DNA from 3 places in the Pandoraea faecigallinarum genome. Region 3 is predicted to be linked to each of the others. Evidence: riboswitches for the same ligand, from Rfam matches in the RefSeq annotation. Region 3 holds a riboswitch; each other region holds the start of a gene.
What was found. Region 3 has a riboswitch for cobalamin ahead of AB870_RS05985 (TonB-dependent receptor plug domain-containing protein). Riboswitches for the same ligand answer to the same signal wherever they lie in the genome.

Region 1: linked by a shared signal. The riboswitch ahead of AB870_RS03720 (TonB-dependent receptor) and the one ahead of AB870_RS05985 (TonB-dependent receptor plug domain-containing protein) in region 3 are both predicted to bind cobalamin.
Region 2: linked by a shared signal. The riboswitch ahead of cobW (cobalamin biosynthesis protein CobW) and the one ahead of AB870_RS05985 (TonB-dependent receptor plug domain-containing protein) in region 3 are both predicted to bind cobalamin.

Annotation. Positions count from the first base shown of each region.
Region 1 is NZ_CP011807.3:822,205-825,477, reverse strand. It holds gene AB870_RS03720 (TonB-dependent receptor) at 1-1,960, opposite strand, end outside; adenosylcobalamin (AdoCbl) riboswitch at 2,218-2,365, opposite strand; gene AB870_RS03715 (amino acid permease) at 2,671-3,273, shown strand, end outside.
Region 2 is NZ_CP011807.3:3,920,538-3,923,810, forward strand. It holds gene cobN (cobaltochelatase subunit CobN) at 1-279, opposite strand, end outside; gene cobW (cobalamin biosynthesis protein CobW) at 306-1,427, opposite strand; cobalamin riboswitch at 1,592-1,888, opposite strand; partial or broken gene cobA (uroporphyrinogen-III C-methyltransferase) at 2,109-2,834, shown strand; gene AB870_RS27465 (cobalamin biosynthesis protein) at 2,964-3,273, shown strand, end outside.
Region 3 is NZ_CP011807.3:1,317,044-1,320,316, forward strand. It holds RNA gene ssrS (6S RNA) at 1-93, opposite strand, end outside; gene AB870_RS05975 (cell division protein ZapA) at 127-438, opposite strand; gene AB870_RS05980 (hypothetical protein) at 435-746, opposite strand; cobalamin riboswitch at 836-1,087, shown strand; gene AB870_RS05985 (TonB-dependent receptor plug domain-containing protein) at 1,254-3,224, shown strand.

The DNA of each region.
Region 1 (3,273 bases), 490 kb from region 3:
GGCGGCCGACGTAGCGCAACCCGGCGCCGAGCACCACATCGCGAATCGGCGAGCAGGTCAGCCACACGTTGGCGGTTTGCTGCGCAATGTTGTTCGGCACGTTGCCGCTGCGCGAGACGGCCATACCGCCGACGTTTTCGTCGAAACGATCGTAACGGGCGCGCAGCAGTGCGGCATTCGCCTCGACCGAGACACCGTAGCCCAGCGTCAGCGCCCCCGACAGTTCGACGCCACGAGACGACTGCTGACCGACCTGCTGCGTGACGCCCGGATGCAGCGGATCGCTCGTCAGCAGATGTTTTTTCACGATCTGATAGACGGCGAGCGTCCAGAAGCCGCGTCCCTCCGGCAGTTCCTGTTTGAAGCCCGCCTCCCACTGTTCGCCGGTTGCCAGCTCGAACTGTGTCTGCGATTGCGACAGCGTGACGAGCGAGCCGACGCTATCTGCGCCGCGCGTGTACTGGCCGTAAACCGATGCCGACGGACCGACCTGATAGACAAGGCCCAGACGCCAGCCGACGTTCGAGAACGCCTTTCCGAAGGCCGTACCGGATGCAAGCTGACGGCGCGAATAGTCGAGATAGTCGTAACGCAGGCCGCCCACGGCCGAGAGCCGTGAGGTGATGTCGAAGCGGTCTTCGGCGAACAGCGCAACCTGATGCGTGAGCGTCCGGAACTCGGGTACGGTGGGATCGGGGCTGGCGAACACGCCCGGATCGAAGCCGTCTGCGCTCACGACGGACGACCCGCCGAATGGCGTATTGCTGTCGCGACGGAACGAAATCCGATTCGCTTCGACGCCGATCACGAAGCGGTTCGCATGGCCCGCGAGACTACGCTCGATCGTCGCATCGAGCCGGTTGCCGGCCTGCTGCTCGTGCTGAAGGATCTCGATGTAGTCGCTGCGCGTGACCAGACGCGTCGACGGGTCCATCTCGTACGACTCGCTATTGCGCCAGTGCCGGTGCGTGTTCAGGTAATACAACTGATCGCGGATCGTGATGCCGTCGCCAGCACGGTAGACGCCCGTGAGCCGGGTCGACTGATCGAAATAGGCAATCAGCGCGTTGCCGACGTTGTAGTTCCTGTCGCGCAGCGCGGTATCGAGCGCACCGCCATTGAGCGGCACACCGAAGTACGTCGCGGGCATCTGGCGTGCGTAATCGTAGGAAAGCGTGAACGACAGTCGCGGCGAGACGTCGAGCTTTACCGCACCGCCGACCGACGTCGTATGCGAATCGCCACGCTCGACCCAGCCGTTGCTGCGGTTATCGCTCACGTAGAAGCGATACGACAGCATCGGACCGAGGGCGCCGGTCGTGTCGAGGGCGAAGCGCTTCTGTGCCTGCGTGCCGAAGCCTGCCTGAAGCGTCGTGGCGGATTCGCGCTGCGGCTGCCGGGGAATGACGTTCACCACACCGCCGATGGCGCCTTCGCCATACAGCACCGACGCCGGTCCTCTCAGCACGTCGATCCGCTCGACTTGCCAGGTGTCGAACGGGAATGTCATCGTGCCCGCCCCGGGATAGAGCCGCGTACCGTCGTAGAGCGTCATCACCGATTCCTGGCCGGCGAAGCCGCGCACGGCGAGTGCGGTGCCCCCATTGCCGGGGGTGGCGGTGCTGGTGAAGCCGGTAGCACGCGTGACGGCGTCGTTGACGGTCTGGTCACCGCGCGCTTCGATCTGCGCGGCGGTAACGGACTCCACGCTCGCCGGCGTGTCGAGGCTCGACAGGTTCAGGCGCGAGCCGGTGTCGCCCGGCGTGGAGAGGGGCGCGTCGTCGCGCGAATGCCGGGCGCTGACGGTAACGGGCGGCAGCTTCGCCTCGTCCGCAAACGCGCAGGTAGAGGCGCCGCCGAACAGCGAGCATGCGCCGACGAGGAACTGTGCGGTTTGCTTGTGTGCAAAGCCGCGCGTGGCCGGGGCTCCGGTGAAGGCCCCCGGGCATGAGCGATGCATGAGTCTTCCCCTGTCGTCCTGGGCGACGACTTATCGATATCGTGCGTTTCTCGTGCGGACGCGCGCCCGCATCCCGGGCGTTGCGGGAATCGGTGCGACTGGCGGAAGGCCGGGCGCCGGGCGGGTCCGGTGATGTGTCTTGCCGCGAGCCCGGCTCAGGCAGACAACGGCAAGGCGAGACGAGCGTGCGCGGCGACTGGCGCACGAGAGAAATCGACGAACGGGGAGATTCGCAGCAAGCGAAGCGTGCGGGTCATACGTGGTCTCCTGGGGTTTCGCGCCCCAAAAAAAGGTCGGTGAGCCCGACGGCCAGGTCTGACTTCCCGTCGAAACGACGAGTTACAGTGGCGCGACCGCGCTGGATTTGCACCAGCTTCCGGCCGTCGGTAGCGCGCATTCTACGTGTTGTTGCGGCTTTGCGAAATCATTGATACTCACAAATTTCGGCGCCATGGCATCGGCAAGCGCCGGGATCGGCAGAAAGTAGCCTCGCCGGGGAGACCCGCAGTACAATCCCCCCACTCTGAATTACCTCCCCCACGGCCTGTTCGGCGTCTGCGAACCGGGCATCCATTTCCCCGGCACCCACAACTAGAAGTCGATGGTCGGTGTCCGGGAGATGCGCGAAGCACCACCATGCTCGATGCCCGCGGTCCGAAGGCGGCCCGGGGGACTCCTATTCGCTCATAAGGCTATCGAGGAACACGACTTTGGCAATATCGGAACATGACCCGCTGCGCGAGGACACCGGGGCGGGGAACGCCGCCCCGTCGGAACTGCGTCGCTCCCTGTCCGCCCGTCACCTGACGATGATCGCAGTGGGCGGCTCCATCGGGACCGGCCTGTTCGTGGCCTCCGGCGCCACCGTCGCGCAGGCGGGGCCCGGCGGCGCACTGCTGGGCTATGTGCTGATCGGCCTCATGGTCTATTTTCTGATGACCAGCCTCGGCGAGCTGGCCGCCGCCATGCCGGTTTCCGGCTCGTTCTCGACGTACGGCGCGCGCTATGTCGACGAGGGCTTCGGGTTCGCGCTGGGCTGGAACTACTGGTACAACTGGGCCGTCACGGTGGCGGTGGACCTGGTTGCCGCCCAGCTCGTCATGGCTTACTGGTTCCCGAACGTGCCCGGCGTCTACTGGAGCGCCCTCTTTCTTGCGATCACGTTCGGCCTGAATGCCCTGTCGGCGCGCGGCTTCGGCGAGGCCGAATTCTGGTTCGCGCTCATCAAGGTAGTCGCCGTGCTGGCCTTCGTCGCAATGGGCGTGCTGATGCTGCTCGGCATCATTCGCGGCGGTGAGACTGGCGGCGTGGCG
Region 2 (3,273 bases), 2.6 Mb from region 3:
GTACGCCTCGCCGCCGAGATGATCGACCACCACCACGCGCGCATGCCGCAAGACATCCTCGACATAGAAATCGACCGACGCCGGTTGGCGCAGATACGTGACATTGGCGAGCCGCAGACTTGGGAAATCGTCACCGAGGCGCTCGACCACGCTCGCCAGCAGCGACAACGTCGTGTCGGCGGAACTGAGCACGACGATGTCGGCAGGCTGCTGGTCGATGCGGATCACACCGGCCGCGTCGTCGACGAAGCCGCCGGGGACTGTGCGTAGCAGATGCATGCGAGGCGTCGTCCGGGGGGCGTGCGTCAGGCCGTCGCGACGGGCGAGATCGCGCGCAGTGCGGCGTCGAACTCGCGCTGAAGCGCGTCGGCGTCGAGATCTTCGCCGATCAGCACGAAGCGGCTGCCGCGCACGTCCGCCGCGCGCCAGTGACGGTCGAAATAGCTGTCGAAACGCTGGCCCACACCCTGCACGACAAGGCGCATCGGCGCACCGGGCAAGGCCGTGAAACCCTTCGCACGGTAGATCGTGTGATGCTCGACCAGTTGACGCAACGCCGCGATGATCGTCTCGCGCGATGCGGACGCGCCCAACGCGTCCAGAGCGTCGGAGGCCTGCGTCGACACGCAGACCATGACCGAATCGAACGCGTCGTGGTGATGGTCGGCGTCGTCCGCCGAGCCGTGGTGATCGTGGCGCTGGTCGATGGTTTGCTCGGACGCCGAGTTCAGGCCGAGCAGCACACCCAGGTCGAGGTTGCCATTGCTGGCGGGCACGATCTTCACGTGCGCGGGCAACGCCTCCCGGATCGCCGCCGATACGCTGGCCTGCGCCGCCTCGTCGAGCAGATCGGTCTTATTGAGGACGACGAGATCGGCTGCACTCAGTTGATCTTCGAACAGTTCGTGCAGCGGCGACTCGTGATCGAGGTTCGGGTCGGCCTTGCGCTGCGCATCGACGGCGTCGGGATTTTCGGCGAATTGCCCGCTGGCCGCCGCAGGACCGTCAACGACCGTAATGACCGCATCAACGGTGAAGCCATTGCGAATCGACGGCCAGTTGAAGGCCTGCACCAGCGGCTTGGGCAGCGCCAGCCCGGAGGTTTCGATCAGCACGTGGTCGATCCGGTCGCGTCGCTCGTTGAGCGCTTCCATCACCGGGAAGAACTCCTCCTGCACGGTGCAGCACAGGCAGCCGTTGGCCAGTTCGAACAGTTGGCCCTCGGTCTCCCGGCCGTTCTCGTCGCAGCCGATGCCGCAGCCCTTGAGAATCTCGCCGTCGATGCCAAGCTCGCCGAACTCGTTGACGATCACGGCGACGCGCAGGCCGTTGTTGCCGGACAGGATGTGACGCAGCAGCGTGGTCTTACCGCTACCGAGGAAGCCCGTAATCACGGTCACGGGGATCTTGCGCATGGAACTCGACATGGAAGCAAAGCGTAGTCGCACGCCTGACCCCGCCCGGCACCGTCGTCGGTACGGCGCGCGGCCCGCCCGGCAGGACGCGACCGTGCCGCCGCCGGCGGCTGCATCGGAAAAACGGAGAAAGCGTGACAAAGCTGAGGGTTTGACTGCACACCGCCTACCCGCAGTGCCAATCGTCTTCTCCGGCCGGTATCCGGGCTGACGAAACGGCCGCTTCACCTTCCCACGCCGCCATCGAAGGCTGTTGCGCAGTGGTCTCGCCCCTTGAAACAGATGAAACACCTGCGGGGTTGAAGACGGCCCGGCACCGCATGACTGCGGCGCCTTCGTTTTACCGTTGCGGGGGCAGCACAGGCTGGAGCGTCGCGTCGCACGACTTGCGCGTGGTCGCGCCGCTCTCCTGTTTCCCGTTTAACTGCGCGCACGGGAACATGCGCGCGAGCACCAGATTAGCCGCGAGTGTAGGTGCCGGATACCGCTGCGTCAAGGCAGCGAACGGGCAAACGCCTGTGGTATGCTCGCCACCAGATTTTTTCATCCCCCTGTGAGACGTTGCAGTGCATCGAGTCATCGTCCTGGCCCCCCTCCGGCGGCATGTCCCTCCCGGATGCCGGGCATCGTTCTCGCATCCCCTCGTCACATGAACGCCGGCCTTCAGGTCCATCGTCACGCACGAGGTCCCCAATGAGTGCCACGAGCCACGAGCGCCGCGCCTGGCTGATCGGCGCCGGGCCGGGCGACGCCGAACTCATCACTGTCAAGGCCATGCGGGCGCTCGCCGTCGCGGATGTCGTGCTGGTGGACGACCTCGTGAATCCGGACGTGCTCCTCATGGCCGGGCCACAGGCACAGGTCGTCCACGTCGGCAAGCGCGGCGGACATGCCTCCACCCCGCAACGCGAGATCATCGAGCTGATGCTCGCGCACTTGCGCGCCGGCCGCAGCGTGGCGCGTCTGAAGGGCGGCGACCCGTTCGTTTTCGGACGCGGCGGCGAAGAACTGCTGGCCCTGCAAGCCGAAGGCGTTGCCGTGGAGATCGTCAACGGCATCACCGCCGGCATTGCTGCGCCAACGACGCTCGGCATTCCCGTGACGCACCGGGGGCTGGCGCAGGGCACGATCTTCGTGACGGGGCACGGCGCGGGCGACGACGAGCCGGATTGGCAGGCGCTCGCCGCCGCGGGCCTCACGCTCGTCATCTACATGGGCATCCTGCGTCTGGAAGACATCGCGAATCGCCTGTTGCAAGCCGGGCTGGCGCCGTGCACACCGTGTGCCGCCATCGAGTCGGCGACGTTGCCGGCGCAGCGTCACGTGCTTGCCACGCTGAACGCCCTGCCCGCCAAGGTCCGGGCCGCCGGCATCGGCTCGCCATCGATTATCGTGATCGGCGAGGTGGTCTCGCTGGCGCATACGTCCGACTCTGCCGGCCCGAAGCCTGCCATCCCGAAGCGTGCTGTCCCGATCGCCGCGGTACGGCCGCTGAGTGTCGGCATCGGCTTCCGGCAGGGTGTGACGGCCGAACAGATCGAGGCCGCCGTGCGCGCGGCGCTGGGGTCACGCACGCTGGCGGAAGTCGGCGCGGTGGCAACGCTCGACAGAAAGGCCGCCGACCCCGCGCTCGTCCGTTTCTGCGAGCATCACGGCCTTGCCTTGATAGGATGCGCACCTGCGGATATCGAAACGTGTCTGGATGCCCATCCGCAGTTGCCACGTTCGAACACCGTTTACCAACACACCGGCGTGCACGCCGTCTGCGAGCCCTGCGCATTGCTGGCCGCGTCGGGCGGCACGTTGCTTGCCGCCCGGCATATCGGCGATGGCCTGAGCGTCGCCATCGCCACGAAAG
Region 3 (3,273 bases):
AGTGACGCTCACGCCAGCACTACAAACTTCCGCAACCTGCAACAGATCATTGGTTCAAGGAATCTATGACTTTCGCGAACCAGGCAGGGAAAACTAACCTTTTGGACCGGACGGCCCGCGCGCTCTTCAGCTTTGATACTGATCGATTACCGCGCTCAGCCGTTCGTCCATGGCTTGCATTCTACGCTGAATTTCTTCGGCGGGGAATGCTTGTCCGGCAGCAATACTCTTTTCCAACGCAAGCAATTCGGATGCCAGACTCAACGCTGCCATGACGGCAATCCGGTCGGTGCCACGCACGCTGCTTTGCGCGCGAACCTTGCTCATTTCCGCGTCCACGCGCGAGACGGACGCGAGCAGGTCGGCTTCGTGTTCCGGCGGGCAGGCGAGGCGGTAAGACTGTTCGAGAATATGAACTTCAAGCTGCTTGATCGTCATGCGTGTTCTCCACCGGGGGTGCCGAGCAGATCCATCTGACCCTCAGCGGGGTTTTGCGTCGGAAGCTTTTCAAGGATCGCGTTCAGGCGAACCTGAGCCTCGTCGATCTTGGCGGCGAGTTGATCGCGTTGCACTCGCAACGCGTCGCGTTCCGTGCGCAATTGCTCAATGGCGGCGCGGGTTTCTTCACATTCGGCACGCGCGCGGTCGAGTTCCGCAAGCAGCGCCTGATTGTGTTGGTGAAAGCGTTGGCTGATGACAACCAACTGTTCCATTTTGTCGGTGAGATTGTCGAGATCGGTGAGCATCGGGCTGCGTCCTCTTGATTGCCCTACATTCTAACGGAATCGGCGGCCAATGCCCGACGAACGAGCATTGACGCTCATTCGAATGGCCCCTACACTTGCGGCACTTCGGTGCTCGCGCACGCCCTCCCGGCATGCGCAGTTAAACGGGAAACAGGGAGCCGCGTCCCCACACGGGCTGGCCAACCTGTGCTGCCCCCGCAACGGTAAGTCATTCTTTCGACCCGAAAGGTTTCCGAAAACGCGCTTCGCCTCCAACGCCACTGTGTCCTCACCGTGCACGGGAAGGCCGGTCAGGCGCGACGATGACCAGCCCGGATACCGGCCCAAGTGAGTGGGGAATTCAGCATGCCGCCCAGCGCAAGCCGCAGGCGGCATGCCGTCGTTTTCAAGTGTCGATGCTGCCTGTGATGCTCGCATGCCGACGTGTCCGCGACGCTCCCCTTTCGTCGGCGGCCTGCGGGGGAACGGGCCAAGGCAATAAGAAAACTACGGAAGTTACACTCGACCATGCGCACCCACGTTCGCGCGATGACGCCGCACGCGTCTGCTTTTTCACGTCGCCCCCCGGCCAGCGCTGCCCTGACGCCTTTCCCACCGTCTGCGCTGTCTGCACCATTTGCACCGCTCGCGCAGACGCCATATCGTCTCGCGCTCGGCGCCGCCTTGCTGGCCGCCTGCGCTTGCAATGCACGAGCCGCCGACGGCGCGCCCACCCTCAATACGACCGTCGTCACGGCCTCGCGCACCGAGCAAAAGCTCGTGGACACGCTCGCTTCCACCTCGGTCATCACGCGCGAACAAATCGAGCAAAGTCAGGCCCAGGATTTGCCGACGCTGCTGCGCGGTCAGGCCGGCGTGGAGATCGCACAGAACGGCGGCTTTGGCGCGTCGGCCAGCATTTTCATGCGCGGCGCGGCGTCGAACGCATCGCTCGTGCTGATCGACGGCGTGCCCGTCAACTCCGCCACGACCGGCACGACCAACATCGCGCAAATTCCAGTGTCGCAGATCGACCACATCGAAATCGTGCGCGGCAATGTGTCCGCGCTGTACGGCTCCCAGGCGGTCGGCGGCGTGATCCAGATCTTCACGCGCCACGGCGACGGCGGTCCGCCCAGAGCCTACGCCGAACTGGGCTACAGCACGAACAACACCACGCAGGCGAACGCCGGTATTGCCGGGTCCTTCGAAGACGGCAAGACGCGCTTCTCGCTCGACATCTCGCGCTTTCACACCAACGGCATCTCGGCCCAGGACCCGCGCTTCGCGCCCAAGGTCAATCCGAACCGAAATGGCGACGACAACACGAGCGTCACGGCCACGCTGTCGCGCAAGTTCGGCTCCACGTGGGAAGCCGGCGTACGCCTGTTCCAGAGCGACGGCAGCATCAGCTACGACAACGCATTCGGCAAGCCCTCCGATCTGAACGACACCGATGCCCGGGTGCGTCAGATATCGGCCTATGCCAAAGGCAAGATCACCGACAAGTGGAGCACGCGCCTTACCGTCACGCAGGGCGACGATTACAACTATAACTACCTGAACGGCGCGGGCAACGGCAATTACCATACGTCTAGCCATCAGATCGACTGGGCGAACGAATACGCCTTCATGCCGGATCAGAAGTTGATTGCCGGTTACACGCGTCAGGAACAGACGGTCGAGAGCAGCACGAAGTACGACCGCAATAACCGCCATCTCGACTCGTTCTACGTCGGCTACGAAGGCGTGATTGCAGACAGACACGAGGTACAGGCGACGGTGCGCCGCGACATGTATTCCGACTTCGGCGGTGCCAACAGCTACTGGGTCGGCTACGGCTACCGGCTGACCGACCAGTGGAAGCTGATGGCGAACGCGTCCGACGGTTTTCGCGCGCCGACCTTCAACGAACTGTTCTACCCGGGCTTCGGCAACCCGAATCTGCAACCGGAACGCTCGATCTCGAAAGAACTTGCCGTGCAGTTCTACGACGCGCGCTTCGGTTTGGCGAAGCTTGCGCTGTTTCGCACGAACTACACCAATCTGATCCAGTCGCTCACGGTGTACCCGTATACCGCGGCGAACGTGGCAAACGCCCGCGTCGAAGGGCTTGAACTGACGTATCAGGGCAAGATTCAGTGGACGGGGACGGACGTGCGCGCGTCGTTCACGCGTCAGAATCCGACCGATCTGGACGCCGGCAAGGTCCTTGCCCGTCGCGCCAGGCAGTACGGCTCGTTCGGCGTGACGCAGTCGCTTTTCGGCAAGTTCAGTGTCGGCGGCGATGTCTTCTATAGCGGCGAGCGTTACGATACGGGAGGCCAGCATCTTGGCGCCTACGCACTCTTCAACCTTCAGGCACGGTACGACATCGACAAATCCTGGTATGTCTCGGCGCATCTGGACAACGTGTTCAACAAGCAATACCAGACGGTCTATGGCTACAACACCCTTGGACGCGCAATCTATGTCTCACTCGGCTGGAAGCAGTTCTAAGCACACGGACGGTGCCCGACGGACATACGTCGCGCCCGGTGCGGCCGCC